DNA from 4 places in the Marinobacter xiaoshiensis genome. Region 2 is predicted to be linked to each of the others. Evidence: predicted binding sites of a transcription regulator. Region 2 holds the regulator's gene; each other region holds the start of a gene.
The links. The regulator sigma-54, encoded in region 2, starts transcription at its own class of promoters, with help from an activator protein. The targets are predictions, from matches to a motif close to ANTGGCATNNANNTTGCTNT.
Positions count from the first base shown of each region.

Region 1: the regulator sigma-54 is predicted to act here: its motif matches at 6,206-6,225, upstream of glnA (glutamate--ammonia ligase).
Region 3: the regulator sigma-54 is predicted to act here: its motif matches at 5,271-5,290, upstream of flgA (flagellar basal body P-ring formation chaperone FlgA).
Region 4: the regulator sigma-54 is predicted to act here: its motif matches at 3,474-3,493, upstream of RKA07_RS08715 (pilin).

Region 1 covers NZ_JAVMBO010000015.1:120,588-128,649, reverse strand. Annotated here, with positions in the region: gene RKA07_RS11215 (sensor domain-containing diguanylate cyclase) at 1-876, opposite strand, end outside; gene RKA07_RS11210 (hypothetical protein) at 864-1,046, opposite strand; gene glnG (nitrogen regulation protein NR(I)) at 1,083-2,507, opposite strand; gene glnL (nitrogen regulation protein NR(II)) at 2,504-3,601, opposite strand; gene RKA07_RS11195 (DUF4124 domain-containing protein) at 3,882-4,406, opposite strand; gene glnA (glutamate--ammonia ligase) at 4,624-6,027, opposite strand; gene typA (translational GTPase TypA) at 6,643-8,062, shown strand, end outside.
Region 2 covers NZ_JAVMBO010000007.1:183,047-191,108, reverse strand. Annotated here, with positions in the region: gene RKA07_RS04685 (KpsF/GutQ family sugar-phosphate isomerase) at 1-805, shown strand, start outside; gene RKA07_RS04680 (KdsC family phosphatase) at 828-1,391, shown strand; gene lptC (LPS export ABC transporter periplasmic protein LptC) at 1,394-2,014, shown strand; gene lptA (lipopolysaccharide transport periplasmic protein LptA) at 1,998-2,534, shown strand; gene lptB (LPS export ABC transporter ATP-binding protein) at 2,562-3,287, shown strand; gene RKA07_RS04660 (RNA polymerase factor sigma-54) at 3,462-4,997, shown strand; gene hpf (ribosome hibernation promoting factor) at 5,091-5,399, shown strand; gene ptsN (PTS IIA-like nitrogen regulatory protein PtsN) at 5,484-5,954, shown strand; gene rapZ (RNase adapter RapZ) at 5,984-6,868, shown strand; gene RKA07_RS04640 (HPr family phosphocarrier protein) at 6,875-7,144, shown strand; gene mgtE (magnesium transporter) at 7,259-8,062, shown strand, end outside.
Region 3 covers NZ_JAVMBO010000010.1:19,883-27,944, forward strand. Annotated here, with positions in the region: gene RKA07_RS07660 (LysR family transcriptional regulator) at 1-733, shown strand, start outside; tRNA gene RKA07_RS07665 (tRNA-Ser) at 778-868, opposite strand; gene RKA07_RS07670 (isochorismatase family protein) at 1,080-1,610, shown strand; gene RKA07_RS07675 (cupin domain-containing protein) at 1,637-2,305, shown strand; gene RKA07_RS07680 (MFS transporter) at 2,253-3,443, opposite strand; gene RKA07_RS07685 (CheR family methyltransferase) at 3,447-4,274, opposite strand; gene RKA07_RS07690 (chemotaxis protein CheV) at 4,314-5,243, opposite strand; gene flgA (flagellar basal body P-ring formation chaperone FlgA) at 5,432-6,133, shown strand; gene flgM (flagellar biosynthesis anti-sigma factor FlgM) at 6,332-6,658, shown strand; gene RKA07_RS07705 (flagella synthesis protein FlgN) at 6,666-7,136, shown strand; gene RKA07_RS07710 (cyclic di-GMP-binding domain-containing protein, MshE-related) at 7,137-7,880, opposite strand.
Region 4 covers NZ_JAVMBO010000010.1:240,955-249,016, forward strand. Annotated here, with positions in the region: gene RKA07_RS08705 (leucyl aminopeptidase) at 149-1,642, shown strand; gene RKA07_RS08710 (DNA polymerase III subunit chi) at 1,642-2,160, shown strand; gene RKA07_RS08715 (pilin) at 2,217-3,428, opposite strand; gene RKA07_RS08720 (valine--tRNA ligase) at 3,711-6,563, shown strand; gene RKA07_RS08725 (ketopantoate reductase family protein) at 6,566-7,603, shown strand; gene RKA07_RS08730 (cob(I)yrinic acid a,c-diamide adenosyltransferase) at 7,644-8,062, shown strand, end outside.

The sequences.
Region 1 (8,062 bases), on a different contig from region 2:
CCCCAGATCTGCAAGCACTGCGTCGCCTGCCAGATGGCCCCAACTGTCGTTAACCTTTTTGAAGTGATCCAGGTCCAACATTATAAGTGCTGCTGGATGATGTTCCCTCGAGGTGCGGTTCAGTTCCTGTTGCACTCGTTCCATGAGATAGCGGCGGCTATACACGCCGGTCAGCGCATCCCTATTGGCCATTTCCTCAAGCCGGGTGTTCAGCATCTGGATGTCACGGGTTCGGGAGGCTACGGTGGTCTCCAGTCTGCCCAACGCCATGAGCAGGCCAAAGTAAAGCGCAAGTTCGATCAGAATGAAGGCGGCAACGGCGTAAACAATATTGACCCAAGTGTCTCGGTAAAACCCTTGCACAGCATTTTCAGCAGAGTGCCAGATCATGATTCTACCGACGGGAACTTCATGTTGGTCACGGATGCCGATGTAGTCTCGCAGAGCAAACTCTGTCAAGGCTATAGGGCCGCTTTGGGTCTCCAGCAGGGTGGTGCGCTCTTCAGAATCGGGCTGGTGTTTACGCTTACTTTCCAAAGCCGTTATCACTTCTTTCAAATCATCAGAGGAGCTGGCTTCGATAAAACAGCCGCACTCTGACCTAATTGCTTTCTCTGGCAGATTCCAGACGGCATCACCCACGCGCTCGTCGCGGATCAGGATTGCCACATCGGAACCAATGGCCGTGCTTATCGAGTCAATGAGCGTACTGAACGACGTGCCCACCTCCAGTGCGCCAACTTTCTTTTCGGGGCCGCTGAAACTGAAGATGGGTACAACACCCCGCAGCCCGGCATATATTCGACCAAGTTCAAACCCTTGGCGGGGTTGCCCATCGCGGTTTACATCCACAACCAGGTGTCTTAACTCATCCATGTCGTTGCCAGCGCAACCTGAAAGGTTTTTTGTGACTGCTGACCTTCCTGCGAGAGGGCTGCTTGCAGTGTATGTTTGTCACTGAAATAGTTGATGATGACAAAGACCGCCTCGCTCACAAGTATGATCAGCGAAACGATCAGGAAGATCTTGTTGTGCGCTTTTGTCATGGCAATGAAGTCTTTAGATGCAGGGATGTTAAGGGCTTATTCTTCCTCTGTGCGATCCATGCCCAATTCGTTGATTTTCCGAGTCAGTGTGTTTCGCCCCCAGCCCAGAAGAACAGAAGCATCGCGGCGTTTCCCTCCGGTATATTCAAGAGCTGTCTCAATCATGATTTTTTCAAATTCTGGCATGGCGGATTCGAGTATGGCGGTTTCTCCGCGCCTGAGTTCCTGGTGCGCCCAATTCTTCAGCCCCTCCTGCCAAGTGGCACCAGCTATAGGCTGCTCGCTCTGGTGACGAAGTTCGGGAGGCAGGTCATTAATATGCACCTCGCGGCCACTGGCCATAACCGTCAACCATCGGCAGACATTCTCTAACTGACGTACGTTGCCGGGCCATGGCAAGGTGGTCAGGTAACTCTGGGTCTCCGGGCGCAGAATCTTTGGCTCAACCTTCAGCTCATTGGCAGCCCGTAGCAAGAAGTGTTGCATAAGCCTGGGAATGTCTTCGCGGCGCTCGGCCAGCTTTGGCAGGTGCACGCGAATAACATTCAGGCGGTGGAACAGGTCTTCCCGGAATTCCCCGGACTCAACGAGCTTCTCCAGATTCTGGTGGGTAGCAGCGATGATGCGCACATCAACCTTGACGGGCGTGGTGCCGCCAACCCGATAGAATTCGCCGTCAGCCAGAACTCTCAGCAGGCGAGTTTGGGTGTCGCCTGGCATGTCGCCAATTTCATCAAGAAACAGTGTGCCGCCGTTAGCTTGCTCGAATCGTCCCTGGCGTATAGCGGAAGCACCGGTGAAGGCCCCTTTCTCATGGCCAAAGAGTTCAGACTCTATAAGGTCTCTGGGAATGGCCGCCATATTCAGGGCAATGAAGGGAAGTTGGGCTCTGGGGCTGTGATTGTGCAGCGCCTGAGCGACCAGTTCTTTACCTGTTCCGCTTTCACCGTTGATCAAAACAGTGATGTTGGAGTGTGACAGCCGGCCTATGGCCCGAAAAACCTCCTGCATGGCAGGGGCTTCGCCGATGATTTCTGTGCTGTGCTTAAGTTCTTCTGTTTTGGGTTCTGAGTCTGCCCGCTTTTCATGGCTGTGAGCTACGGCACGCAATGCCAGTGCAACGGCGTCGTCTACGTCAAAGGGCTTTGGAAGGTACTCGAAAGCCCCGGTCTGATAGCTGGTGACTGCGCTTTCCAGGTCGGAATGAGCCGTCATGATAATAACGGGTATGTCCGGATGCGCTTCTGCGATTCGTGAAAGAAGGGTTATACCATCTACGCCGGGCATGCGGATGTCGCTGATGATGGCGTCAGGCTGCTCCTGGGACAGCCGCTTCATGATGGTTTCGCCACTTTCGAAAGCAGTAGGCTGTAAGCCAGCCTGCAATAGGGCGCGCTCGAGCACCCAGCGAATACTGCGATCGTCATCGACGATCCAGACCTTGGCAGATTTCTGGCTCATATGGTGCCCTCCAGAGGCAGGAAGATAATGAAGTCTGTCTGGCCCGGCTCACTCTCACACTCAACCAGTCCGTGGTGCTGACCGATAATGCTTTGGGTAATGGACAGCCCGAGCCCGGTGCCGTTAGCGCGACCGCTTATCATCGGATAAAAAATATTCTGGCGCAGCTCAGGGGCTATTCCCGGACCGTTATCGATGATGTCTACACGGCACGCAAGACGGTAACGATTGGGGCCAATGGACACCTGCCTCAGGGCACGTGTGCGAAATGTGATGGTGGGTGTTTTATCGGTGCCAAAGTGTTTGGCAGGGCTTTCAAATGCCGCTTCCATCGCATTGCGTGCAATGTTGAGAAACGCTTGAATTAACAGCTCCTTGTCGCCGGAAAGCTCTGGCAGGCTGGGGTCGTAATCTCGCTGGAACACAACTTTGCCTTTGCTTTCGGCTTCCAGCAGAGTGCGCACGCGCTCAAGAATTTCATGGATGTTGACGGGGGCGAGTTTCAGAGCCTTGTTGGGGCCAAGCATGCGGTCAACGAGGCCGCGCAAGCGATCGGCTTCATCAATGATTACCCGTGTATATTCCCGGAGGCCTTCGCTGCCCAGTTCCCGGTCAAGCAGTTGTGCGGCGCCGCGAATTCCCCCAAGAGGGTTCTTTATCTCGTGGGCCATGCCCCGCACCAGGATGCGGGTGGTTTCCTGTTGAGCGATCAGGTCTTCTTCGCGGCTTATTCGAAGCAGGCGATCTCTGGGTTGGATTTCTACCAGCAATGCGGCGGGTGACTGGTCCAGGGGTGACACAGAGTAGTCCACCATTCTCAGCGAGCCGCTGGCCATCAGGAATTCGGTTTCCCGGCGCGTGTACGATTGGTTGCTTGCCGCCGCTTTACGCAGGGTTCTGAAGGCCTCGTCTGAGTCCAGCAATATGTCGCTGAATGCAAGGCCTGCACTGCGAGTCAAGCTGGTTTCAAACAGATTTTCGGCAGCAGGGTTCAGGTAGCGTATTGTCAGATTGCGCTCCAGCACAACAACGGCTGTGGAGAGGCTGTCCAGCATGTTTTTGAATTGGTTTGCAGATGCCGGGAGGTATTCCATGGGTGCGTCCTGTTGACTAAGGCGAGATAGGCTGGGTGCCACTTGGTCAGTAACTCCCTGGGCCCTTTCTGGCCGCGATAACAGAATGCAGCAAAAACCGAACCAGTTTCTATGAGTTGATGGTTAAGTATGTAAACCTGCCATCAAGGACGCTGGGCGCGGCTGTGAGCAGGTGCAGCCAGAACAACAGGGGAGCGGACAGGTCGACGTATTACGCCTCTGCTATCCGCATCATTATTGCACTATTGCCGGGCGGGCGCACCAAAACGGTGCGCCTGTGTCAGTTCTGAACAGAAGGGCGGTGGATGGTGAAGCGTACAGGGCTGCCGGTTTTAATCTGAACGCCGTTTCTGTCTACAATATGAATGCCGGCCTCATGGGTGCCGCGAAACACGTTGCGAACGGTGACAGAGCCAGATGTGCTCTGGCCAACGGGTTGGCCATCCAGGGTTACTTCATATTTATGGCCTGGCGCAAGCGCGGGTGAGCTGCTCATTTCGAACTGCACATCGCCGTTGCCCGAGTGGAATGCCTGCTCGTTTTCAGGATAAGTGAGAGAAACACTTTCATAAATTGAGCCTTCCCGCTCCACATCTTCTCGCAGTTTTTCAGTTTCCTGAACATTTTGCGGTTTTGGAAGAGTGATGGTCGTCACGGGCTTCACGGTTACCTTTTCTGCGCCTTTTGAAGGCTCATCGGAGAAGGTAACGTTGCCTTGTGCATCCACGTTGCGGTACACCTCTGCGGTGACCGGCCCCGAGATCAGGAGCATCAGCCCTGCGGTGATTCCAAGCGTTGATTTCATAAGTGCAGCCTGCAGTAATATGTATGCTGATTATCAATGGCCGGGCGGGCCTTTTCAATGTAGCAGTGGCGGGATGATTATTACATATCGTTAAGGGCTTCGGTGTTGTGTCGAGGATCACAAAATCTCACCACAAAAAAGCCCCGCTTTTGAGAGCGGGGCTTTTGCCACAACTATTCAGTCCCAGAGCAGCTAATAAAGGGCTGCACCAAGGCTTTTAGCAAGAATAGTACAGCTCGAACTCAACCGGGTGAGTGGTCATGTTGATACGCTCAACCTCACCGCGCTTCAGGTCGATGTAGCCCTGAATCATGTCTTCTGTAAATACACCGCCACGGGTCAGGAACTCATGGTCTTCTTTCAGGGCGTCCAGCGCTTCCTGAAGGGTTTCTGCAACCTTGGGAATGCTCAGTGCTTCTTCCTTGGGCAGGTCGTACAGATCTTTGTCCATCGCGTCGCCTGGGTGAATCTTGTTCTGAATACCGTCAAGGCCCGCCATCATCAGCGCTGCAAATGCCAGGTACGGGTTGGCAGCCGGATCAGGGAAGCGAACTTCTACCCGGCGCGCTTTCGGGCTGGTGACATACGGAATGCGGATGGATGCGGAACGGTTGCGCGCAGAGTAGGCCAGCATAACTGGCGCCTCGTAATGGGGAACCAGGCGCTTATAGCTGTTTGTAGCCGGGTTGGTGAACGCGTTCAGGGCTTTGGCGTGCTTGATGATACCGCCAACGTAGAACAGTGCCATTTCACTCAGGCCTGCATAGCTGTCGCCTGCAAACAGGTTTTTGCCGTCTTTGTTCAGGCTCATGTGAACGTGCATACCGGAGCCGTTATCGCCAACAACTGGCTTGGGCATAAAGGTAGCCGTTTTGCCGTAGGCGTGGGCTACGTTGTGTACGCAGTACTTGAGAATCTGAACTTCGTCTGCTTTTTTGGTCAGGGTGTTCGGGCCAACGCCAATTTCACACTGGCCGGCTGTGCCCACTTCGTGGTGGTGCACTTCAATAACCAAGCCCATGGATTCCATGGCTGCGCACATTGCGCCCCGCAGATCGTGCAGGCTGTCGACCGGTGGTACGGGGAAGTAACCACCTTTCACGCCAGGACGGTGGCCGATGTTATTGCCATTAAAGTCGTCGCCGGAAACCCAGGCTGCTTCTTCAGAGTGAAGCGAGTACATGGAGCCTTGCATGTCGGTCTTCCACCTTGCCGAATCGAACACAAAAAATTCCGGCTCCGGGCCAAACAGAGCGCCGTCTGCAATGCCGGTGGATTTCAGGTATTCCTCTGCACGACGAGCAACAGAGCGGGGGTCGCGCTCATAGCCTTGCATGGTAGAAGGCTCAACAATGTCGCAGGTAATGTTAACAGTGCTTTCTTCGGTGAACGGATCAAGAACGGAGCTGCTGTCATCTGGCATCAGAATCATGTCGGACTCGTTAATGCCTTTCCAGCCGGCAATGGAGGAACCGTCAAACATCTTGCCTTCAGCAAAGAAATCTTCATTGACTTCAGTTGCAGGTATGGTGACGTGCTGCTCTTTGCCGCGACTGTCCGTGAAGCGCATATCAACCCATTTCACTTCGTGCTCTTTGATCAAATCAACTGTCTTGGACATGTGCATGCTCCGTAAGTAATCCCGCGCCGCGGGCATATTCGTGATCGGTGTTCCGGATCGTTCTGTGGGGCTGAATTCCGGTCTGGTATACAAGTCTGCGCAGCTTAGCAAAAGCTGTTGGTTCTTACCTTCACATTTGCGCTGAGCAGACGGTTTAAAAAAACTCGATGGTTGGGTTAAAGCAAGGTGCTTGCCAGTTTTGGGTGGCTGTTCTGGATCTGATGATTTCTCCCCAGTTACAGCGTCTTTGGGCGGTATTCGGAAATGAGGGTGGATGGAGTGATTGGCTTAACATACGCAATGTGCGCCATAATGGTGCGTCTGCCGAGGTTGGCTCGCCTTGTCGCACCAACTTGGTGCGCCAGGATCGCTTCGTGAAATTGATTAAGAAATAGGCGTTCTTCTACATATAAACGGTGCAGAGTTTTCGATATACTGCGCGCCGCTTCATTTTCTCTGCATGGGTCCAGGCTAACAAGCCGGGCGCTGCATGCGGAGCGCTGGGCCGCCAGGTGCCAGTGGATGAGTCCATTTTACAGATTTGAGGTGGCGCGTGCGGGGTTGTCCCTGAATGGCTTTCTTGGATCATTGAGTGCATTTCTCAGGAATAAATTTGTGATTGAAAAACTTCGTAATATCGCCATTATCGCCCACGTTGACCATGGTAAGACCACGCTTGTAGACAAACTGCTGCGTCTGTCCGGCACGCTGGATCGCAAAGAGCTCGAGAACGAGCGCGTCATGGACTCCAACGACCAGGAAAAAGAGCGGGGCATTACTATTCTTGCCAAAAATACCGCACTTAAGTGGAATGGCTACGATATCAATATTGTAGACACCCCTGGGCACGCGGATTTTGGTGGCGAAGTAGAGCGGGTCATGAGCATGGTTGATTGCGTGCTGCTGGTGGTTGATTCCATCGACGGCCCCATGCCCCAGACCCGTTTCGTAACCCAGAAGGCTTTCGCCGCCGGGCTGCGTCCGATTGTGGTTGTGAACAAGGTTGACCGCCCGGGCGCGCGTCCGGATTGGGTTGTAGACCAGGTTTTCGATCTGTTTGACAGTCTCGGTGCAACCGATGAGCAACTGGATTTCCCGATTGTTTATGCCAGCGCACTGAACGGTGTAGCCGGCCTGGACCATGAGGATCTGGCAGACAACATGGATGCCGTCTTCCAGGCGATCGTTGATCACGTGCCCGCGCCTTCTGTTGATCTGGAAGGTCCCTTCCAGATGCAGATATCCCAGCTCGATTACAACAGCTTTCTTGGTGTGATTGGTATCGGCCGTATTGCCCGCGGCAAGATCAAAACCAATTCACCCGTGGTTGCCATTGGTGCAGATGGTAAGAAGCGTCAGGGCCGAATCCTCAAGATTATGGGGCACTCCGGCTTGCAGCGCGTGGAAGTGGCTGAAGCGCAGGCGGGCGACATTGTGTGCGTAAGCGGTCTGGATGAACTGTACATCTCCGACACCCTGTGCGACATGAACAACGTGGAGGCCCTGCCACCGCTGACGGTGGATGAGCCAACTGTTTCCATGACATTCCAGGTTAACGACTCGCCCTTCTGTGGTAAAGAAGGCAAGTTTGTGACCAGTCGGAACATCAAGGACCGCCTTGAGAAGGAATTGCTGCACAACGTTGCCTTGCGCGTAGAAGAGGGTGACTCAGCAGACAAGTTCAAGGTATCCGGGCGCGGTGAGCTGCACCTGTCAGTTCTGATTGAAAACATGCGCCGCGAAAACTTCGAGTTGGCGGTAGGTCGCCCGGAAGTGGTTATCAAGGAAGTAGACGGCGAAAAGCAGGAGCCGTACGAGAACGTTATTGTTGATATCGAAGAGCAGCACCAGGGTTCCTTGATGGAGCAAATGGGGCTGCGCAAGGGCGATCTCACCAACATGGTACCGGACGGCAAGGGCCGTATGCGCCTTGAGTACACGATTCCTGCCCGCGGGCTTATCGGCTTCCGTAACAGCTTTCTGACCATGACCTCAGGTACGGGTATTCTTACCTCAACCTTCAGTCACTATGGCC
Region 2 (8,062 bases):
CATAGGCCACAAAATCGCAGCCACCCTGGCAAGCACCGGAACACCCTCGTTTTTTGTTCACCCGGGCGAAGCCAGCCACGGCGATATGGGCATGATTACCAGCCAGGACGTGGTTATTGCCATTTCAAACAGCGGCAATACCAGCGAAGTGGTTACCATTTTGCCTTTGATCAAACGCATGGGCGCCCCCCTGATCAGCATGACGGGAAACCCCACATCTACCCTCGCAAAAGAAGCCGTCGCAAATCTGGATGTCAGCGTTGAGACAGAAGCTTGCCCACTCGGTTTGGCACCCACTTCCAGCACAACCGCAACACTGGTCATGGGCGATGCACTAGCCGTTGCCTTGCTGGAGGCGCGGGGCTTCAGCGCAGAAGATTTTGCATTCTCCCACCCCGGCGGCAGCCTTGGCCGCAAGCTGCTGCTCAGGGTGTCTGACATAATGCACACCGGCGATCGTATACCCATCGTCGATGAAGACACGACATTGAGCGGAGCCTTGCTTGAAATTTCCCGCAAGGGACTTGGCATGACCACAGTGGTGAATCCCAATGGCACCATGACGGGCATTTTCACCGATGGGGACCTGCGCCGCACTTTGGATAAATCTATAGATGTACACGTCACCCCTATTCGAGACGTGATGACACGCAACGGCAGAACCATCCAGCCAGACCAACTGGCGGCAGAAGCGCTTAACGTGATGGAAGGCCTTAAAATCAGTGCCCTGCCGGTAACCGATGCAGACGGCGCCCTGGTTGGTGCAATCAATATGCACGACCTTCTTCGCGCTGGCGTGATCTAAAGAACAAATTAAAGGCATCATGATGGACGAACTGAAAAGCCCACTGCAAAAACTCTGGCCGGAACCCCTGCTGGGGAAAGCTGCAGGCATCAAGCTCGTTGCCCTGGATGTTGATGGCATCATGAGTGATGGCAAAATCTACTTCAGCGCAAACGGTGATGAACTCAAAGGGTTCAATATTCTCGATGGGCTGGGGCTGAAGCAACTGATGGCCGCGGGAATCACCGTAGCCGTCATTACCGGTCGCAGTTCGCCACTGACCGAAAAACGCATGAACGACCTGAAAATCACGCACCTGATGCAGGGCCGGGAAGACAAGAAAATCGCGCTGCAGGAGCTGGTCAGCACTCTGGGCATCGCGCCGGAAAACATTGCCTATATGGGCGACGACTTACCAGATTTGCCCGCCATTCGCTACGCAGGCCTCGGCGTTACGGTGCCCAATGGGTACTGGCTGGTTAAGGAGCACGCGGATTACTGCACACACGCGACAGGAGGCAGTGGCGCTGTGCGGGAATTGTGTGACCTCCTGCTGACAGCCGGGGGGCACCTGAACGCTACACTGACGCCTTACCTGGAGTCATAAAAATGGAAGAGAGCGCAAAAAGCAGCTTGCTCTCAAGACTGGCCTTGGCAAACAGGCCTCGGCTGCGCATGCTCGGGCTCGCCATAACCATAGTAGCGACCGCATTTCTGCTGTGGCAAAGCGATGAGCCCCCGCTCAGCAGCTACAGTGATGCCAGGCAGCTCCGTGGCGAAACAGAGCCTGACGGATTCGTGATTAACGGCAACTACACTTCTTACGATGAGAGCGGCCAGCGCAAAATTGTATTTACAAGCCCGCGGATAGAGCAATTCGAAGAAGGCAACCTGGCTGCAATGGAGTCGCCCAGCGCTGAACTGTTTGGCGCTACCGGAGAAGGCCCGTGGATTTTGAATGCCGAGAATGGCACCCTGCACCAGAACGATGACCTGCTCAACCTTGCGGGAAACGTTCGGGTGGTGCGAACAATAGGCGACCGGGAGGCAACACTGAACACCGAAAGCCTTACGCTGGATAACAAGCAGGGCATGGTTTATACCGATGACCCGGTAACAATCACCGACACCCTTGGCACAACTCGGGCAAAGGGCATGAAAGCGTGGATCAACGAACGCATTCTGGAACTGAATTCCCAGGTGGAAGGACGCTATGAAACCGTTAAATAATTCTGTGCGCAGGCTTCTTGCCACCGTTCTCGCGGCAGGCCTTATGAATTCAGCGACAGCCTTTGACCTTGACTCCGACCAGCCCATTACCGTGAGCGCCGACAGCGCTCGCCTGGACGATGGCAAAGGCATTGCCATCTACACAGGTGCGGTTGAACTGGCCCAGGGTAAAACCCGCTTGTCCGCTGAACGTGTGGTTCTCTATCGCAGCGCCGACGGCCTTAACCGCATCGAGGCCAGCGGCTCTCCTGCCCGCTATCAGCAGCCCGTTACCAGCGGTGAGGGCGAAACCGATGCCAAAGCAAAAAACATTACCTGGTCTGCCACTGACAAACAGCTCACCTTTGAACGTGAAGCGGTGATTGAGCAGAATGGCAACGTATTTCGCGGCGATATCATTCATTACGACACTGAACAACGAGTGGTTACGGCGGAAGGCGGCGAGGATACCGGAGCCGGCCCCGGACGGGTAGAGATGGTTATCCAGCCCCGAGGCAACAGCACAGACTCCACCCAATAACAGCTGATTACAGTAAACAGGAATCCGATGGCAGTCCTCAGAGCGAGTAACCTGGCAAAAAGCTATAAGCAAAAGAAAGTCGTCATCGATGTGTCGCTTGAAATTCGCAGCGGTGAAATCGTTGGCCTTCTGGGGCCAAACGGAGCAGGCAAAACCACCTGTTTTTACATGATAGTCGGGCTGGTGAACGCAGATAATGGCCGTATCACCATCGATAGCCAGGACATCACCCCCCTACCCATGCATGGTCGGGCGCGCAAAGGCATTGGTTACCTGCCTCAGGAGGCTTCCGTGTTCCGCAAACTATCAGTGCGCGACAACATCATGGCAATTCTGGAAACCCGCAAGAACCTGAGCCGAGCCGAGCGTCTGGAAAAAGTTGAGCAATTGCTGGAAGAATTCCATATCACCCACATCCGTGACAGTGTGGGCATGGCTCTTTCTGGAGGGGAAAGGCGCCGGGTGGAGATTGCCCGCGCCCTGGCCATGGAGCCCGCCTTCATTCTTCTGGACGAGCCCTTTGCCGGGGTAGACCCCATTTCTGTCAGCGATATCAAACAGATTATCCGCCATCTCCGGGACAAGGGCATTGGTGTGCTGATCACCGACCACAACGTGCGGGAAACTCTTGATATCTGCGAGAACGCTTACATCGTATCTGGCGGGCACATTATTGCTTCTGGAAATGCCGAAACCATCCTGGCCAACCAGCAAGTAAAAGAGGTTTATCTTGGCAACGAATTCCGACTCTAAGCCATGTTTTCGGTATGACGGCATGCCCGCTCGATTGTTTTGCTGACCCGGAGCAAGTAAACTCGGCAGAGAACTTGCTAGGATAACTTTTAATGGCGGCAAGTGGCCGACACATAAAGAATTTTTAGCCGTAGCAAGAAATTCAGAGCGGGTATAAGTGACGGATCCTGAGCGATGGTTATGAAAGCCTCATTACAATTAAAGCTGGGTCAAAGCCTGACCATGACGCCCCAGCTGCAACAGGCGATCAGGCTTCTACAGCTATCAACCCTCGACCTCCAGCAGGAAATCCAGCAAGCACTGGAATCCAATCCACTGCTGGAATCCCAGGATGATGACGATCAAATCGACACATCCACTGCGGATAACGAGCAGGACAAGGACAACACCTCAAACGACACCAGTTCAGAGACAGCCCCCGATTCATCCAGTTCTGACTGGGATGAAAGCGAGAACGGCCCCGACTGGCAAACCGAAAATGAAATACCCGACACGATTCCTGACGACCTGCCCGTAGATACCGCGTGGGACGACATCTATCAGTCCGCCCCTGCTCCGGCAGCGCGCAACGAAGACGAAAGCGACCACGATTTCGAGACCCGCAACTCCCCTAGTGAAACCCTTCGGGACCATCTTGAGTGGCAATTGAACCTCACTCCCTTTGGCGAGCGGGATCAGGCCATTGCTCACGCTCTTATGGACGCCGTTGACGAGCAGGGCTACCTCACAAGCCCTTTGGAAGAGATCTACAGCGGCCTGACGAACGATACGGATGACGACCCCCTGGAGATGGACGAAGTCGAAGCAGTGCTGCGCCGGTTGCAGTTCTTCGATCCTCCCGGGGTGTTTGCGCGAGATCTCCAGGATTGCCTGCTGATTCAACTCAACCAATTGCCACCAGAGACACCCTGGCTTGCCCAGGCAAAGCTGGTAATCACACATTATATAAACCTGCTGGGCAACCGTGATTACGCTCAGCTGCTTCGCCGCAGCCGCCTTAAGGAAGACCAGTTGCGCGATGTGCTGGCACTTATTACCAGCCTCAACCCGCGCCCCGGTGACATCATTGATCGCACAGAGCCGGACTACGTGATTCCCGATGTTATCGTGCGCAAACACAATGACCGCTGGCGTGTTGAGCTGAATCCGGAAATTGCGCCGCGCATACGCGTGAATGCCAGCTATGCTTCATTAATAAAACGTGCGGATAGCAGCGCAGACAACACCTATCTGCGCGACCAGCTTCAGGAGGCAAAATGGTTCATCAAGAGCCTCCAAAGCCGCAACGAAACACTGCTGAAGGTAGCAACCCGGATTGTTGAATATCAGCAGGGTTTTCTGGATCACGGTGAAGAAGCGATGAAACCGCTGATCCTGTCGGATATTGCCCAGCTTGTGGAAATGCACGAATCGACCATTTCCCGTGTGACTACGCAGAAATACATGCATACACCGAGGGGCGTTTTCGAGCTGAAATATTTTTTCTCCAGCCACGTCAGTACCGATGAGGGCGGAGAATGCTCATCAACAGCCATTCGGGCAATGATCAAAAAGCTCATTGCTGCAGAAACACCGAAAAAGCCGTTGAGTGATAACAAAATTGCAGCCATGCTGGGAGAAGAAGGAATCAAAGTGGCGCGACGCACTGTTGCAAAATACCGCGAAGCCATGAACATTCCGCCCTCAAATGAACGCAAGCGACTGGTTTAAATCCGGCGCAGCAAATGGTTTTCGCTGGTGCAGCCATGCGCCAGCACTCAGACCGGCTCCCTGAGCCGGAAAGGATGACAACAGGAGACGTCTATGCAACTCAACATTTCAGGCCGTCACGTAGAGCTGACACCCGCTCTGAAAGACTATGTAGCCGAGAAGTTTGAACGACTCGAGCGGCACTTCGACCACATCAGTAACTGCCAGGTAACATTGGAAGTAGATAAGGTTCGGCAGATTGCAGATGCGACGCTCCACGTGGTTGGTGGTGAGATTCACGCAAAGGCGGAAAATGAGGATATGTACGCAGCCATCGACGGACTCGTCGACAAGCTTGATCGTCAGATCCTCAAGCATAAAGAAAAGACTGTAGACAGGATGCAGGGACACACCGCCCGCTAGGCGAGTGTTTTCAGGCATGTCATCTAATCAAGCTGCGACGCGAACTACGCGTCGCAGCTTTTTTCACGGAAGCGCGGTCGATTCATGAGCGACACAACTCTGACAATAGACAACATCCTTGTGCCGGAGCTGACTCTGTGCAATGTTCCCGCATCAAGTAAAAAGCGGGTTCTGGAGACCATTGCCGAGCAGATTCGGGAACACAACGATTCGGTCAACGAAAGTCAGATCTTCAATAATCTGATTGCCCGGGAGCGGCTTGGCAGCACTGGAATTGGCCAGGGGATAGCCATTCCCCATTGTCGCCTCGAAGGCCTTGAGCAGGTTATCGGCGTGCTGATGACTCTGGAAGAAGCTGTCGAATTCGACGCTATAGACAACCAGCCAGTGGACCTTCTGTTCGCACTTATTGTGCCCAAAGAAGCCACCAGCGAGCATCTTGAGCTGCTTAGCCAGCTCGCTGAAAAATTTAACGAGCGCTCATTCTGCGACGCTCTCCGACAGTGTGAAGATGCACGAACACTGTTCCAACGCATGACCGCCACAAGCGGCTGACATCCATTCGGGCAACAGGTTATTTCACTATGAAACTGATCATTGTCAGTGGCCGGTCAGGTTCCGGCAAGAGTACCGCTCTGCACGTACTGGAAGACCTGGGATACTACTGCATTGATAACCTGCCAATCGGGTTGCTGTTCCCCCTGACACGGGAAGCCGCAAACCAGCCAGCACCGGGGCGGCTGGATAAAATGGCCGTCAGCATTGATGCCCGAAACCTCTCTGGCGAGCTGGCCAATTTCGAAGAGATTCATCGCAAGCTCCGGCGAGATGATATTCAGGTTGAGGTTATCTACCTGGATGCCGATGAGCAGTCTCTCCTGCAACGGTTTCACGCCACCCGGCGCAAGCACCCCCTGAGCGACGACAAAACCTCCCTTAGAGAGGCTATCAGCAACGAAAAAGAGCTGCTTGAGCCACTTTCAAAACTCGCGGATTTGCACATCAACACCAAAGGGCTGTCGATGTATGAGCTACGGGACATGGTGAAGCAACGGGTTGCCGGCCGCAAAGACCAGGAACTCGCGCTACTTTTCCAGTCCTTCGGATTCAAGCACGGTGTGCCGCTGGACTCTGATTATGTATTCGATGTGCGCTGCCTGCCCAATCCCTACTGGGACCATAGTTTGCGCAAGTTTACCGGACTTGATCAGCCTGTTATCGAATTTCTCGAGGCTGAGCCTGACAGCAGCAAGATGGTAAACGATTTGATCGGGTTTCTGGAAAGCTGGATTCCATCTTTTGCGGACAGTAACCGCAGCTACATGACCATTTCTATTGGTTGCACCGGCGGCCAGCACCGCTCAGTGTATATCTGCGAACAGCTGGGGAGGCACTTCCGCAAATCCTGCAGCAATGTGCAGGTACGCCATGCCGAACTGCCTCACCTGCAGGCCCGGAAAGAGATCTGACCTGCTGTGATACGCCACCCCATTGTCATCATCAACAAGCTTGGACTTCATGCCCGCGCCACTGCCAAGCTGGTGGCCACGGCTTCGCAGTTCGACAGCTCCGTGAGAATCTGCGGCAAAGGGCGCGAAGTGGATGCCAAAAACATCATGCATGTAATGATGCTCGCTGCCAGCAAAGGCACAGAGGTTGAACTGGTGGCCAACGGCCCGGATGAAGAAAAAGCTATAGAAGCCCTCTCAGAATTGATCAATGACTATTTTGGCGAAGGCGAGTAAGCCACTCTTAATTGCCTCAACTGCCCATTTTTCCTGGCGTATCCCTGTAACTCTTTCTCACGTGCTGCGGCTAACTCCGTTATAATGCAGGCGTTTTCTGACTGCAGGTGATTCATGTCCGATATTCTGGAAAAAAGCCAAGCCCGCCAACGCCTCCGCTCACTGAGCGAAGCGCTGGACAGTGGTGCGCTGAAACAGGTTGCCCGTATTCTCAATGGCGGCCTTAGCCCCAGTGATATCGCGCACTTGCTTGAATCATCACCACCACGCCAGCGTGCCTTGCTCTGGAACCTGGTAGACAAACAGCTCGAAGGCGATGTTCTCCAGTACCTTAACGAGGACATACGCGCAGAGTATCTGAGCCGACTGAACGCCCAGGAACTGGCCGATATTATTGAGGACTTCGAGTCCGACGATCTCGCCGACCTTCTGCAACAACTGCCAGACAAGGTGATCCAGGAAGTTCTGGACACCATGGACGAGCAGGATCGCCAACGGGTTGAGGAAGTCCTGTCCTACCCGGAAGACACCGCCGGCGGCCTGATGAACACGGACACCATTACCGTGCGTCCTGATATCAGCATTGATGTGGTATTGCGTTATCTGCGTCGGCACCGGGCGCTGCCCCCGATGACCGACAGCCTGATTGTAGTGAGCCGGCGCGATGAATTTATCGGGATGCTGCCAATAACCAAGATGCTTGTTTCAAACCAGGCGGCAACTGTTCGGGAGGTTATGGATACAGATATAGAGCCGATTCCCGTCGCGCTCTCAGATACCAAGGTGGCCACCCTGTTTGAACGTTACGACCTTATTTCTGCGCCGGTTGTAAACCAGGAAGGCCATCTACTGGGCCGGATCACCATCGATGACGTGGTAGATGTTATCCGTGAGGATGCAGATCATTCACTGATGAGT
Region 3 (8,062 bases), on a different contig from region 2:
AGCGCTACTTCTAAGGGAAGGTAAGCAGTTTTCACTCACGGATGCAGGCGAACGCCTTTTCGCTGAAGGGCGCACTCTCATTCAGGCGCTATCGAGTCTTGATCAACGAATAGCGGAGGATCCTCCATACAAGGGGCTGGTTAGGCTGACGTCGCCAGGAAGCATAGGTCTTAAGCTTTACCCGCACCTTCTTGAGTTGCAGAGCAAGCACCCCGAACTGTCGATTGACTACCGATTCGCACCAAACACGGATGTTGAAAATGCGATCGCAGACTACAAATCCGATATTGGATTCATGACCAGCGCCCCAACCCTCGAGAAAGTGAGCTGCCAAGCGATTGCACATGAGCCCTTGCTTCTGGTGACACCTGCGAATGTCTCTGAGCCAAGTTGGGACGCGTTAACACAGTTAGGCTTTATCGATCACCCTGATGGTGCCCATCATGCCAACATGCTGCTTAGCGCCAACTTCCCACAGTTTCAGCACAGCAATCTGTTTAAAAGGAATGGCTTCTCAAACCAGATTGGCTTGATCCTGGAACCGGTTAGCATGGGATTGGGATTTACCGTATTGCCGGCTCACGCAGTTGAGGCCTTCAATCGGCCGCAGACCATCAAAAGCCATCAATTGACGAAACCCGTCAGTGAGACCTTGTACCTTGTCGTTCGGCGCGAGCAGTCCTTGCAGAGCAGAATGCATACAGTGATTGCGGAAGCCAGAAAGTGGCTTTGACACGTACAATAAAAAACCCCAGCACTTCTGCTGGGGTTCAGTATTGGCGGAGAGAGAGGGATTCGAACCCTCGATACGCTATTAACGTATACACACTTTCCAGGCGTGCGCCTTCAGCCACTCGGCCACCTCTCCAATAACCTGTTTCAAATCAGCAATATCGTCGCTCATTTGAGGGCGCAAACTTTAATGGTTTTAGGGGCGCTTGGCAACTCCCTTGGGATAAATCCCGGCAAAATTTCCGGTTTGCACCAATAATAGGCAGTAAGGTGCTCGCTACTCGCGTTGGGAGTATCATGGCATTTCCAATCTGTTCAGTATGTTATTCAAGCCTGGGGGGCTATCCATGCTAATGAAACCCGACCAATCGATTCTTTTGCTGATAGACGTTCAGGAAAAGCTGATGCCAGCCATTGCCTATGGCCAGGACGTAGTCAGCCGATGCATAACCCTCGCAACAATTGCAGGACTTTTGGATATCCCCGTTGTGGCAACCGAGCAGCTGCCAGAAAAACTGGGGCCAAATATAGAGGCGGTGAAGGAGCTTTGCCACCACACGCTTGCAAAGTACCACTTTGATGCCTGCCCCGACGGATTGGTGGAAAGCCTACCCGAAGGTCGGCAGCATATTATTATTGCCGGCTGCGAAACCCATGTTTGCATGATGCAAACGGCCCTCAGCCTGATTGATGCGGGTTACAAGGTATGGGTTGTTGCCGATGCTACAGGGTCCCGGAACGAGTTTGATCGGGATGTTGCGCTTGATCGGCTCAGCGCGAGCGGCGCGCGTATTGTCACGGTCGAGATGGCTGCCTTTGAATGGATGGGGCACTGCAGGCACCCCGCCTTTCGTGATATTCAGATGTTAATCAAGTAACTCGACAGTTCTCGAAGAGGCACATAATGCTGAACATGGATTTTGACCGCAGGGTGGTCATCCACACAAACGAACAGGAATGGCTTGCCAGCCCTGCCAGCGGCGTTGTCAGAAAGCCGTTAGCAAGGGAGGAAGCCGAGCGAGGCCATGCTACCAGCATTGTTCGCTATGAGCCTGGCGCCTCATTCAGCCGGCATGAGCACCCTCTCGGCGAAGAAATCCTGGTGTTGGAAGGTGTATTTTCGGACGAAAATGGTGATTACCCTGCCGGCACCTACTTGAGAAACCCGCCCGGAAGCGGGCACGCCCCGTTCAGCAAGCCTGGCTGTACTTTACTGGTAAAGCTGCACCAGTTTGATGAACGAGACCTCAGCACCGTGCGAGTCGACACCAGCAATACCGACTGGTTACCCGGGATCGGTGGCCTTGAAGTAATGCCGCTGCATGAATTTGAGCACGAGCATGTAGCGCTGGTGAAATGGCCCGCCAATGAAATATTTCAGCCTCACCGACACTTCGGAGGCGAAGAAATATTCGTTCTTTCAGGTGAGTTTTGTGACGAGTACGGGCGCTATCCTGAAGGTACATGGATAAGGAGCCCGCACTTGAGCCAGCACCACCCGTTTGTGGAGCAAGAGACGGTTATCTGGGTAAAGACCGGCCACCTGCCCCTCGAGTTAACCAGAACACCATAAGCAGCCCGTGGATGACCAGGAAGGGTACAGCGACCATGACGAGCGCAGACCAGCCAACCCATGACAGTATTACCCCGGCCGACAAGGCCGCTGTGGCCTGGGAGCCGAACACGAACACATCGTTGAGGCCCTGAACCCTGAACCGTTCCGCATCTGTATAGCCACGCGGCAACAATGTGGTGCCGCCCACAAACAGAAAGTTCCAGCCAATACCCAGCAACACCAGCGCCGAAAGATAATGGTGAAATTCGATACCGCTGGCAGCCAGAACAATGCACCCAAGATAAGCAAGAAGCCCGGCCGCCATCATAAGGGGTATACCGACAACCCGTGTAAGCCAGCCACTGATGAGCGATGGCAAATACATGGCCATGATGTGCAGCTGGATAACACGCTTGGCATCATCCAGATCATGCCCCGCCATTTCCGTCATGCTGAGTGGCGTTGCCGTCATGATAAAGCTCATCACGGCATAGCCGATCGCAGCGCCGCTGATGGCCACCCAGATCAGCGGGTTGGCGAGAATTTCTTTCATTGGCCGGCCGCCGCCGCTCGCGTGAGCAGCCCTTACCAACTCACTCTTCGCCCGATAACCCAGCCCCAGTATTACAAGCGCTGCAAACTGGACAGCCGCCAGCGCAAGCCAGCTTGTGAGAAACGGATGATCTGTTCCCGCCCCACTGCCTAGTGCCGCAATCTCAGGCCCAAGCCAGGCAGCAATGAGACCGCCAAGCAACACTCGCGAAGCAGCTGACCCAGCCATGCTGGGAGGCACTGATTCCATCGCAGCAAAGCGATACTGATGCACCACTGCCAGCCCGGTTCCACCAACCACTGCCGCCAGACAAAGCAATGGGAACAGGGCCAACCACGAAGCCAGGGCGCCAAGAATGCCCGCCAGCATCCCCATAGAGGTTCCAAGCAGCATTACCTGCTTGCGCCCCAACCGCTCCATCAACCAGGTAGCAGGCTTGATTGCAAGTACAGTGCCCACCACCACCAATCCGACAGGCAGCGTTGCGTATTCCGGGGCCGGCGCCAACAGACGCCCCTGAATGCTTCCTATAAACACAATAAAAGGCGCTGTGCACATGGCTAGCGCCTGGGCAGCTACCAGCACCCATACGTTGAAAGGCATTGCTTATTTTTTCCTGTAAATGATTCCGGGGTGACACTGAACCATTTCGTAAAGGTCCGGCAAGCCATTAAGCGACTCTGATGCGCCCAAAATCAGATAGCCTCCGGGATTGAGGGTGGCGTGGATACGGGTGAGAATATCCTTCTTGTGGGCTGCAGAGAAATAGATCAACACGTTGCGGCACATGACAATGTCGAACTTGCCCAGCATATAGCGCTCAAGGAGGTTAAGCTCCTTGAACTCCACCATGCTTTTGATTTCGGGCCGAATCTGCCAGCCGCCATTTGCAGAAGGTGTAAAAAATTCTCTCTGACGTTCAGGTGACAAGCCCCTGCCAATAGCGATCATCTCGTACTCACCTCGGCGGGCGACTTCAAGCACGCTTTTGGATATATCCGTCGCAGTTACCTTAACATTGCGTAGTTTGCCGGGCTTCTGGCGCCGAAACTCATCCACAATCATACCAACCGAGTACGGCTCCTGACCCGTCGAACAGGCAGCTGACCAAATTCGCAATGGGGTCGCAGGCGAGCGCTCGGCAAACTCAGGGAGCAGTTTTTCCTGGAGAATACGGAAAGGATGATTATCACGGAACCACAGGGTTTCGTTGGTGGTCATTGCATCGATCACCACCTCTCTGAGGCTTGCCCTGCCAGATTTTTTCAAAAGCCCAAGCAGATCACCCAGAGAATTCAGATCGTTTTCTTCCAATATCCGCCGCAAACGGCTTTTCACCAGGTACTGCTTGTTTTCGCCCAGCAAAATACCACACGCATCCTGCAGGAACGATTTGAAGGCTTCATATTCCTGTGGGGTAATTTCTGCTTTCATTGGATCTCAGTTCTGTATGAATTTCCTGCCGAAAAAGCGTCAGCTCTGGTCTAACACTTCCATGATCCGTTCAGCCAGCTCATCCGGACTGAACTTTGCCATAAAATCATCAGCACCGACTTTCTTCACCATCGCCTTGTTAAACACACCGCTCAGTGAAGTATGGAGCATAACAAACAGCCCACTGAGTGCGGGATCACTCTTGATTCGCGTGACCAGTGTATACCCGTCCATTTCGGGCATTTCCACATCCGAGATAATCAATGAAAAATGATCGGTTGCCTTTGAGCCATCCGCCGTCACTTCCTTGAGGTATTCGAGCGCCTGTTTCCCATCGTTCCGCAATATTACTTCCATGCCAATGGCTGTAAGACAGCGCTCTATTTGCCGGCGCGCAACCGAAGAGTCATCCACCACCAGAACTGGCAGATGCCCCGTCACTCTTTCCGCACTTTTACTCCGAACTGCTTCAGTCACATCATCGCTACTCGGAGAAACTTCGGAAAGAATCTTCTCTACATCTATGATTTCCGCCAACTTGTCATCAATTTTAGTGACAGCTGTAAGATAGATATCCTTACCCGCCCCCTTAGGAGGAGGAAGAATGTCTTCCCAATTCATATTCAGGATCCGATCGACGCCCGTAACCAAAAAACCCTGGGTCTTTCGGTTGTACTCAGTGATGATCACAAAACTATTGGGCAACTCCTCCTGAGGAATACCCGGCAGGCCAATAGCCATACTCAGATCAATAACCGGAATGGTTTCACCCCGAGTATGTGCCACACCACGAACCACCGCACGGCTGTTAGGCATGGAATACAGCTTGGGGCACTGCAGCACTTCCTTCACCTTAAAGACATTGATGCCGTATATCTGACGCCCACGTAAACGGAAAAGCAGGAGCTCAAGACGGTTTTGTCCGACCAGCTGCGTGCGCTGATTTACACTATCCAATACCCCTGCCATCGCAGTCTCCCCTGGCCAGTAATTAGCACCGGCATACATTTTGCTTTCTATTACGTTAAGTTGTCAGGACGACGCGATAACGTCGCCTGAAAGCGGTCAGGCCTGTTTAACGGCCAGAACGCCGCAATCCTTAGGTATTTTCAGTAGCATTTGCCGTATTACTGACAGCATAGGACAAACCAGCAGATATGCGCACCCAGCTTTTAGTATGGATCATGCTCGCAGCGACATTCGCCAACCAAGTGCAGGCAAGAACAACCGCCGACGAGATTCGCGAAGCAACAGCAGCATTCCTTGAGACCTTTGCCGCAACCCAGACCGAAAGAGGCTACAAAGTTGCCTTTGAGACCGGCAACATTGACAACAGGCTTGCATTAGCCGCCTGCTCTGACGATCTGGATATAGAGTTCACAGGTGATCCATGGAAAAGTGAACACCCGTCAGTTCAGATAGCTTGCGCCGGCGATCGCCCGTGGCGAATGTTTGTAACGACCACGGTATCCATCAGTGGCCCTGCCCTGGTCGCCGCCCGCCCGCTCGGAAGAGGTGAACGCGTAACAGGCAACATGCTTGAAACCCGCGATGTTGTGCTTAACGCCAGCCGACGGGGAATAATAACTGATTCACAGATGATTGAGGGCATGATTATACGCCGGCCCGTAAACGCCGGCTCGGTACTCACTCCTGATCTTCTGGACGCACCAATCGCTGTCAGCCGCGGCGATCATGTTATTATTACCGCCCGCCGGGGGCCCTTTTCAGTGCGCTCCCGCGGTAAGGCTCTGGCCAGTGCGTCGGTGGGTGAGCAAGTACTTGTGGAAAACCTTGGCTCAGCCCGCACGGTAAAGGCGAATGTAACCGCTCCCGGGCATGTTGAAGTGCCGATGTGACATGCTCACGGCAACCCCCTTCCGGCGGCAAAAACATGCCGGCGGAGCACCCCGCCCAAGGCGGGATCAGGTTTGTGACAAAATGCTAACAAGATTTGATAATTTGCCCCTAAAGTATGCCAGCCACTAGCCGTTAAGTGGATATAAACCAGAGTCAGCCCACAACATGTGTGGCGTCACCGTAAAGCAGGTATTGATATGTCAGTTGACTTAAATGGAATTGGCCAAGGCCAGGTCAACACCCAGAGAACCACGGCCGACAAGTCCGCTAATGCTCAGAGCGCCAAGCAAGCAGCCCCCGAGCAGGCAAATGCCAAGGCTCAGAGCGCCCGCGGCGAAAACGTAAACCTGAGCAGCCAGGCCCGAAACCTCAAGCAGCTGGAGCAAAAGCTGGGGGATTATCCTGAAATGGATGACGAGCGAATCGAGCAAATTCGTTCAGCCTTGGAAAACGGCACCTATAAAATTGATGCAGGAAAACTGGCCCAAAAAATGCTTGATATGGATGAAAGCATTTTTGGGTGAGTAAATCATGGCTGCAATTGATGATCTGAAGAATCTCCTTTCGCTGGATATCCGTCAGCTTGAAACCCTGGCGGATATCCTGAAGAACGAAAAAACTTGCCTGTCCGGCTCCGATACAAAAGCACTCGATACTCTGACGCGAGAAAAAAACGCGATCTTGGGGGAAATTCGAGAACGTGCCAAGCAAAAAATCCGCACGCTTGTGGCAATGGGGTTTCGACCAGACTCTGGCGACCCCTCCCGCTTTATTCGCAGTGCCGGACTTGATGAGCTTTACGCCCTTTGGCAAGAAGCCGATTCAAAGCTTCGGGAATGCCATGTTCTCAATGAGAATAACGGGCGTATCATAAACCATCTTCAAAAACGCCTTACCCGGCTTACAGACATATTCCGGGGCGCCTCAGGCCAGCAAAAACTATATGGTGCAAAGGGCCAGCAAACAACCGTATCAAGCCGAACTGTGCTTGCCAGCGCCTGATTATCTCGTATAGATAGTCATTCTGGAATCGGGGTGAAAGCTGATGTCCTGAATACTGACGTTGCCCATGGATGGGCTACCCCCACCCCTGACCCGAATGTTGTCCATGCGGATCTCCTCAATTCGCTCAGGGAATGCCATGGATACCCGGCCATTCTCTGCCACCGTGTAACGTGGCTCCCCTTCACGATAATGAACTCCGGTGATCGTAAGGTCTGAATCCAGAACATTAAGTACCGGGAAAAACACATTGGCTGTGAGCTTCATGCCTTCTATGACATCCGGCTCCACTTGGCCGGCACCCTCGTCGGAACCAGAGCCGCCAGCCATACTGCTGACAATATCAACCCGATCAAACAAAGAGCTGTTGCCTTGTCCCGCAACTGCCGACAGCTCATCCTCTGTCAGCGGCGACATTCCAGCCGCATCAAATAACTGACCGGCTTCTGCCACCTGAGCGGCATTGGCGTTATTACTCGCTGCAAATGTAACCAAAGGCTGAAATGGTAGTGTTGCCATGGTGACCATTGCGGCAGCGCTACGATAACGGGACTGGTGCTTCAACACACGGCCGAGTTCTTTCTCGGTTATCCAGCCTGCCGTGATGAACACCTCACCCAGCCGTATACCGCTCTCACGCTGTAGTCTGAGCCCCTCCTCAACCTGGCTCTCTGACAAATAACCACGATTAACCAGCAACCGCCCGAGTCGTGACTTTTCCTCAAACCCTTTATGGAATCTCACTAAGCCTCTCCCATTTCCCGCAGTGATTACCGTACAACCCGGCCCGGTGAGTAAGTTACTACTTAATTAGTACCAAAATATTAGCTGATAACCGCACATTCTGCTCAGACGTGTATCCCGTAAAATCAAACATATCTGTTAAGATCAGAGCACTGATTAACTTCCCTGATTATTACAGGAAA
Region 4 (8,062 bases), on a different contig from region 2:
AGTATTCTATGTAACCTTGGGGCTGAATAACAGTGTAGCCCGCCTAACTTGATAATCCGCCTCCAAACCCCAATGCTTGGTGGTACAGGATCAAATCATTCTCGCCGCTCACAATTGCGGCTTTCCCCGGATAACTATAGGAGTTTCCATGAACTTCAGCCTGAACAGCAATGCCATTGCGAGCACCAAAGCCGACTGCCTGGTCGTCGCCCTTCCGGAACAGGGCGACTGGCCAGCCTCCACCACTGGGGCAGACAGCGCACTTGGCGGGCTGATCACCAAACTCCAGAAAGCCGGTGACATCAATGGCAAAAACGCTGAAACAAGCCTGATTCCACTTAACGACCAGCCTTGGGATCGGTTGCTTGTTGTTGGTACAGGCAAGGACACCGAGCGCACTGGCGCAAACTTCCGAAAGGCACTGGCGGCCATGACAAGTGCCCTGAAGGACGGTCCTTCAAAGAGTGTGCTGATCAGCTTGACCGATACCGCCCTGACTGGCGATGACAGCCTTAGCTCCGAACTGGCAAAACTGAGCCTGATCGGCCGTACTCTGGAAGAGCAGCTCTACAGCTTCAGCGAGTTCAAGAGCGAAAAGCCTTCAGCGCGCAAGCTCAACAAAGTTCTGGTCGCCACTTCTGATGCCGGAAAAGCACAAAAAGAAGCGTTTAACCTGGGCTTGGCAACCGGTCGCGGCATGAATCTGGCCCGCGATCTGGGCAACATGCCACCGAACATCTGCCACCCCTCATGGCTGGCAGAGCGAGCCAACAAACTGGCCACTGAACACGACTGCATCAAGACCGAAGTGCTTGATGAAAAGCAAATGAAAAAGCTCGGCATGAACTCCCTTCTTGCCGTTGGTCAGGGCAGTGCCCAACCACCACGCCTGATCATCATGGAATACCGTGGTGGTAATGCTAAAGACAAGCCTTATGTTCTGGTAGGCAAAGGCATTACTTTCGACACAGGCGGCATCAGCCTCAAGCCCGGCGCTGGCATGGATGAAATGAAATACGATATGGGCGGTTCAGCTGCCGTATTCGGAGCCATGCAAGTACTCGCAGAGACCAAGCCGAAAATTAACGTGGTTGCGGTTATCGCTGCTGCTGAAAACATGCCCGACGGTAATGCCAGCCGCCCTGGCGATATTGTCACCACCATGTCTGGCCAAACGGTTGAAATCCTCAATACAGATGCTGAAGGCCGCCTGGTTTTGTGCGACGCCCTCACCTATGTGAAGAAATTTGATCCGGAAGTGGTTATCGACCTGGCAACGCTTACCGGCGCCTGCATCATTGCCCTTGGCCACGAGACAACAGGCCTGATGGCAAACAACGACGACCTGGCAAACGAACTGCTGGCTGCGGGTGAACGTGCCAACGACAAGGCTTGGCGCCTGCCCATTTGGGAGGAGTACCAGACCCTGCTGGACAGTAACTTTGCAGACATGGCCAACATCGGCGGCCGCACTGCGGGTACCATTACTGCCGCCTGCTTCCTGGCTCGCTTCACCAAGGAATACCGCTGGGCGCATCTGGACATCGCCGGAACTGCATGGCATTCGGGTAAAGCCAAGGGTTCCTCTGGCCGCCCGGTTCCCCTGCTGGTCGACTACCTGATGTCCCACGCTGGAAAATAATGGAAAGTAATTCGCTCTCACAAGCCGGCAGCCCTGCTGCCGGCAACTCTCGGACTGCGTCTGCTCTGGAGGATAAAAACCAGCGTTACTGGTTTCATATTCTCCTGCAAGACACTCCCGCCGCCCGTAACCTGCACGCCACCAAGCTTGTAAGCAAAGCCTGGCAGCAGGGCGACCGGGTGTGCATCGTGTGCGACTCCCAGCAGCAAGCTGATGAACTGGACGAACTAATCTGGAACTTCAGCCCGGATGCATTCATCCCGCACAGCGTCATACCCGATGCTGCCACACCCTGTACTGATCCTGTTGGAATACTATTGTGCCCGCCAATTGCAGAGGACTGGGATACCGTAATCATCCTCTCCCAGACCCTTCCGGCAAACGCGGACCAATTCAAACGCCTCGCCCTGGTGGCCCATAACGACCCTGTCGTTCTCAACCAGGCTCGATCACATTTCAGGCAGTTGCGCGCTTTAGGTATCGAGGCCCAAGTGTATGATCAACGATCGCGATCGTGATCATACACTGCCGGGCAGCGCTGAATTAGAGCTTCCAGAGTGCGAATGCGACGTGATTAACGACAGCTCGCCGGCAAATGCTTTTCGTTCACATTCTGGCCGTAACAAGTCCAACTGATCTCGCCCTCATCGACGGCAGGTTCAAGCACGATATATTTGGACTCGCCGGAATCATCCACGCCCATTTCGACCCCGATCATGCCGTCGTCATATACATCAATTGAATAGTTCTGCACGTCATTTTCCAGGATTAACTCCGGGTACCCCAGTTCTTGCATGGTTACCGGCCAAGCCTGGTTCTCAGTGGCGTAGGAAGTGACTCGAGCCTGTACCTCCTGAGCCATGGAGTATGCAGCCGAATAACGTGCCCTTTCGACATACTGCTGGTAAGCAGGAATTGCCAGCGCAGCCAGCACACCGATGATCGCGACAGTCACCAGCAGGGATGCAGCTCCGCCCGCACCACCACCCACCCGGGGCACAAACATCGATAACACCCAGGCCCCAAGGCTGCGACGAGGATGCTTTACCTCCCTGCCCTGTGCCAGTGCCAAGGCGGTCGCCATGCGTTTGGTCAGCCACGGATAGTCGCCGGTCAGTTCGTTGAACGACATCCAGAACCCACTGGTTGCCTGAATCTGACTGAGGTATGCATCCACATTGATGGTCTTCCAACGGGTATCCCCTGCAGCAATGGCTGCTATGGCGGATTTGATATCCTCTGAAGACTGGCAACAGGCAACGCCGTAGCGATCACAGGTGTATTCCTCTGCGCGGCGCAGAGCCGGCCCAACCACCGGCAACAGCGAGCCCGGCATGACAAACGCGCGCCAGGAAAGATGCTTGCGGTGTATGTGGCCAAGTTCATGGCCAATATAGAAATCGACTGCGCCCGGCTGGTCTTCCAGGGCGTCAATGACATCGGTAAACAGCACCACGAAATGACGACCGAGAAATTTGGTGGCCAGCGCATTAAAAAAATCGGTACGAAGCAGGTATGCCTCAGGCAACTCTGTGACGCCAACTTTTTCAGAACAACGAACCAGCCGTTCATATAGATCCGGATACTGATCCTGACTTATGCGCACACCCGAGCCTTTCAGGTGGGAGATAAATGCCGAATGCGCAAACAGAAAAAACACATAGCCCAAAAGCAAGTACAACAACAAAATCCCGAACGTCCCGACAAACAACGCAAGCCAGATAACCGCTGAAAACACGACCGCTATCCTGAGCAACGGCTTCTCGTTCTTGTAAACCAAATCCATGGTATTCCCTCGTTAAGATGCTTACAGAGTGACCGGCGAGTGCACAGCGCAAGACCTGAGCCAGCTATGACTGAGTTTTATTGCAGCGCACCCACGCAGCAAAGCCGGCGATTATAGAGAAAAATATCTAACATCTTCCACGACTACATGTCGATTTCGCAGGCTCGGAGGTGGGACACGCCTGCCAAAGCCGAGCTCCATGGCTCGAAGGCAAGCGACCATGTATAATCCAGCGTTTCAATTTCCCCTTGTGAATCAATTAAACGGTCGCCAGAAAAACCCATGGAAAAAACCTACCAGCCAGAAAACATTGAGCGCCAGTGGTACGAAAACTGGGAATCCAAAGGTTACTTCCGCCCCAGCGGCGAAGGTCAGGCATACAGCATTGCGATTCCGCCACCCAATGTGACCGGCAGCCTGCACATGGGCCATGCCTTCCAGCACACCATCATGGACACCCTCACTCGCTACAAGCGCATGCAGGGCCACAACACCCTGTGGCAAGTGGGCAGTGACCACGCAGGTATCGCCACGCAAATGGTGGTTGAGCGCAAGCTGGCGGCGGAAGAGGGCAAAACCCGCCACGACCTTGGCCGGGAAGACTTCATCAAGCGCATCTGGGAATGGAAGGAAGAATCTGGCGGCACTATTACCGGCCAGATGCGCCGGTTAGGTAACTCCGTTGATTGGGATACCGAACGCTTCACCATGGACGACGGCTTTTACAAAGCTGTACAGGAAGTATTTATTCGCCTGTACGAAGACGGCCTGGTATACCGCGGCAAACGATTGGTGAACTGGGACCCGAAGCTGCACACCGCTATTTCCGACTTGGAAGTTGAGAACAAGGAAGAAAAAGGCTTTTTCTGGCACCTTCGCTATCCACTGGCCGACGGTGCAACCACCCAGGATGGCAAAGACTATCTGGTCGTCGCCACTACCCGCCCGGAAACCATGCTGGGAGATACCGCCGTAGCCGTTCATCCGGACGACGAGCGCTATCAGCATCTGATTGGCAAGTTTGTCATGCTGCCGTTAGTAAACCGCCGCATACCGGTGATTGCCGACCACCACGCCGATCCCGAGAAAGGCTCCGGCTGCGTGAAGATTACGCCAGCACACGACTTTAACGACTACGCCGTAGGCAAGCGTAACAACCTGCCGATGATGAACGTGCTGACTCAGGATGCGGACATACGTGAGCAAGCCGAAGTATTCAATAGTGACGGCACAGAGAACACCGAGCTGGATGCCAGCCTGCCCGCAGCTTACGCGGGACTGACCCGGGAAGACGCGCGCAAGCAGATCGTGGCCGATATGGAAGCCGCCGGTCTGGTTCAGCAAGTGGAAGACCACGTACTGAGCGTTCCCCGTGGCGACCGATCCGGTCTGATTATCGAGCCAATGCTGACCGACCAGTGGTTTGCCGATGCGAAAAAACTGGCTGAGCCTGCCATTGAGGCGGTCGAAGACGGTCGCATTCAGTTTGTGCCCAAGCAGTACGAGAACATGTACTTCTCCTGGATGCGTGACATTCAGGACTGGTGTATTTCCCGCCAGCTTTGGTGGGGCCACCGCATCCCTGCCTGGTACGACGCCGAAGGCAATATCTACGTAGGCCGCAGCGAAGAAGAAGTCCGCCAGAAGCACAACCTGGCAGCGGATTTCGAGCTGAAGCAGGACGATGACGTTCTGGATACCTGGTTCAGCTCCGCCCTGTGGACCTTCGGCACCCTGGGCTGGCCGGAAATTACCGAGCGCCTGAAAACCTTCCACCCTACCGATGTATTGGTGACAGGTTTTGACATCATCTTCTTCTGGGTTGCCCGGATGATCATGATGACCATGCACTTCATGAAGAATGAAGACGGCACCCCGCAAGTCCCCTTCAAAACTGTTTATGTAACCGGCCTGATCCGCGATGAACACGGCGACAAGATGTCCAAATCCAAGGGCAACGTGATTGACCCTCTGGACATGATCGACGGCATCGATCTTGCCACGCTACTCGAGAAGCGCACGGGCAACATGATGCAGCCCAAGCTGGCAAAGAAAATTGCCAAGCAGACCGAAAAGGAATTCCCGGAAGGTATTTCTGCCCACGGCACCGATGCCCTGCGCTTCACTCTGGCAGCCATGGCCACTACCGGCCGCGATATCAACTGGGATATGAAGCGCCTGGAAGGTTACCGTAACTTCTGCAACAAGCTGTGGAACGCTGCCCGTTACGTGTTGATGAACGTGGAAGGCGAAGACTGCGGCGTGAATGGTGAGCCGGTAGAACTGTCTCTGGCGGATCGCTGGATTATCAGCGCCCTGCAGCAGTGCGAGCAGGACGTGACCCGCCATCTGGATCAATACCGTTTCGATTTGGCCTCTCACGCTCTGTATGAGTTCATCTGGAACGAATACTGCGACTGGTACCTGGAGCTTTCCAAGCCTTGCCTGAGCGACGACACCGGCAGTGTTGAGGCGAAGCGCGGCACACGCCGCACCCTGGTTCGCGTGCTGGAAACCGTTCTGCGTCTGGCACACCCGATCATGCCGTTTATCACGGAAGAAATCTGGCAGCGCATTGCACCGCTGGCTGGAAAATCCGGTGACAGCATCATGTTGCAGCCATTCCCGCAGGTGGATGCCAGCAAGCACGATGCAAAGGCCGTTGAAGACATTGAATGGCTGAAGGGCGTGATTGTGGCGGTGCGCAATATTCGCGGCGAGATGAACATTTCCCCGGCGAAGAAAATTCCGGTGCTGTTCCGTGGCAACAGTGCAGAAGGTCAGCGCCGGATGAATGAAAACCGTCAGTTCCTGAGCTCTCTGGCCAAGCTGGAAAGCCTGGAATGGTTTGAGGGTGGCAATGCGCCCATGAGTGCCACTCAGTTGGTTGGCGATATGGAAGTGTTGGTGCCTATGGCTGGGCTGATCGATAAGGATGCGGAGCTGAAGCGGCTGGATAAGGAGCTGGAGCGTTTGCAGAAGGAGATTGGACGCCTTGAGGGTAAGCTGAATAATGAGAAGTTTACTGCGAAGGCGCCTGCGGAAGTGGTCGCCAAGGAGCAGGAGAAGCTGGCTGAGGTTCAGGGCAATCTGGGTAGGTTGCAGCAGCAGCGTGCAGATATTGAGGCCATGTAGGCATGGTGTCTGCGGGTGAGCGTTCCGGGGGTGGCGGGGTGATCGCCATTCTTGGAGCGGGTTCTTTGGGGCGGCTTTGGGCCGCCCTTTTGCCTTCTGCTCTTTGTGGTTTCTTGCCTCGACTCTCTAATGATTTGTCTGAGCATGAATTTGGGCTTGGGGGGAGCTTCAGCCGTCAGGCGGGCCTCCCCGAAACACGCTGTGAATACGTCCTTGTACGCTCTGTTCCGCCATCCCTGGCTCCACAAGGTTTCGGGGAGGCCCGCCTGACGGCTTCGCCAAACTCTGGTGATGCCCGCATCCAGGTTAGTCTGCCTTGGCTTCAGTCAACTGAAGTATTGAGGCTGATGCTGGTAACAACTAAAGCTGGTGATACGCTTGCGGCTTTGAAAGCCTGGCTACCTCACATTCCAGCAGGCATACCCATCGTCTTATTTCAAAACGGTTTAGGCAGTCAGCAAGCAGTTGCTGAACGGTGGCCGGAGCGGCTGATTTTGGCTGCCAGCACTACGGAAGGCGCAAACAGACCTTCCCCGGATGTTCTGGTTCACGCCGGAGCAGGAGATACCTGGGTGGGCGCGCTTACGGCTAGTGCCGTTGACCACACCGCGAGTGTTGTTCAGCAACTAGCTGAAACCGGCTTGCGGGTTCATGCTGAGGAGAACATTCTGCAGCGGCTTTGGCAGAAGCTGGTAGTGAATGCCGGGATAAATCCGTTTACAGCCCTGCTCGACTGCCCTAACGGAGACATTCTGAACTCACCTCTTTATCAGCAGAACATTGATGAGCTTTGCTCGGAGATATCTGTTTTGTTGGAAGCTGAGACCTCAGAAGCCATTGCGCCGGAGGTTCTTCGGGAGCGTATAGAAACTGTGGCGAGAAACACCGCCAGCAATACGTCTTCCATGCGCGCGGATGTTTTAGCGGGTCGTAAAACAGAGATTGACTATATCAACGGCTATCTAGTGCAATGCGGAAGGTGCCATAGCATTGCCACGCCGGTAAACCAAATGCTGACCCAACGAGTACAAGGTCTATAAGGCTTTTAACCAATCAGCTTAAACTACCAGGAGCAACATCATGGGCAACCGCCTTTCCAAGATTTACACCCGCACAGGTGACGATGGCACCACCGGCCTGGCCGATGGTAATCGTATTGCCAAAAACGCTCAGCGTGTTGAGGCAATGGGCATGGCCGATGAGTTGAACTGCCATATCGGCCTGTTGATCGAAACCCTGGACAGTGATGATGACATGCTGGAATCCATGCGCCGCATTCAGCATCACCTGTTTGATTTGGGTGGTGAGTTTGCGATTCCCGGAAGCAAGGCGATTACTGAAGATCATATTAGCTGGCTGGAAAATCTGCTGGATGAAATGAACGAGCCCTTGCCGCCTCTGAAGAACTTCATCCTGCCAGGCGGAAGCCCGGCTGCAGCTCAGTGCCACTTGGCCCGCGCCGTTTGCCGCCGTGCGGAGCGTGTAGTGGTAGCCCTCAG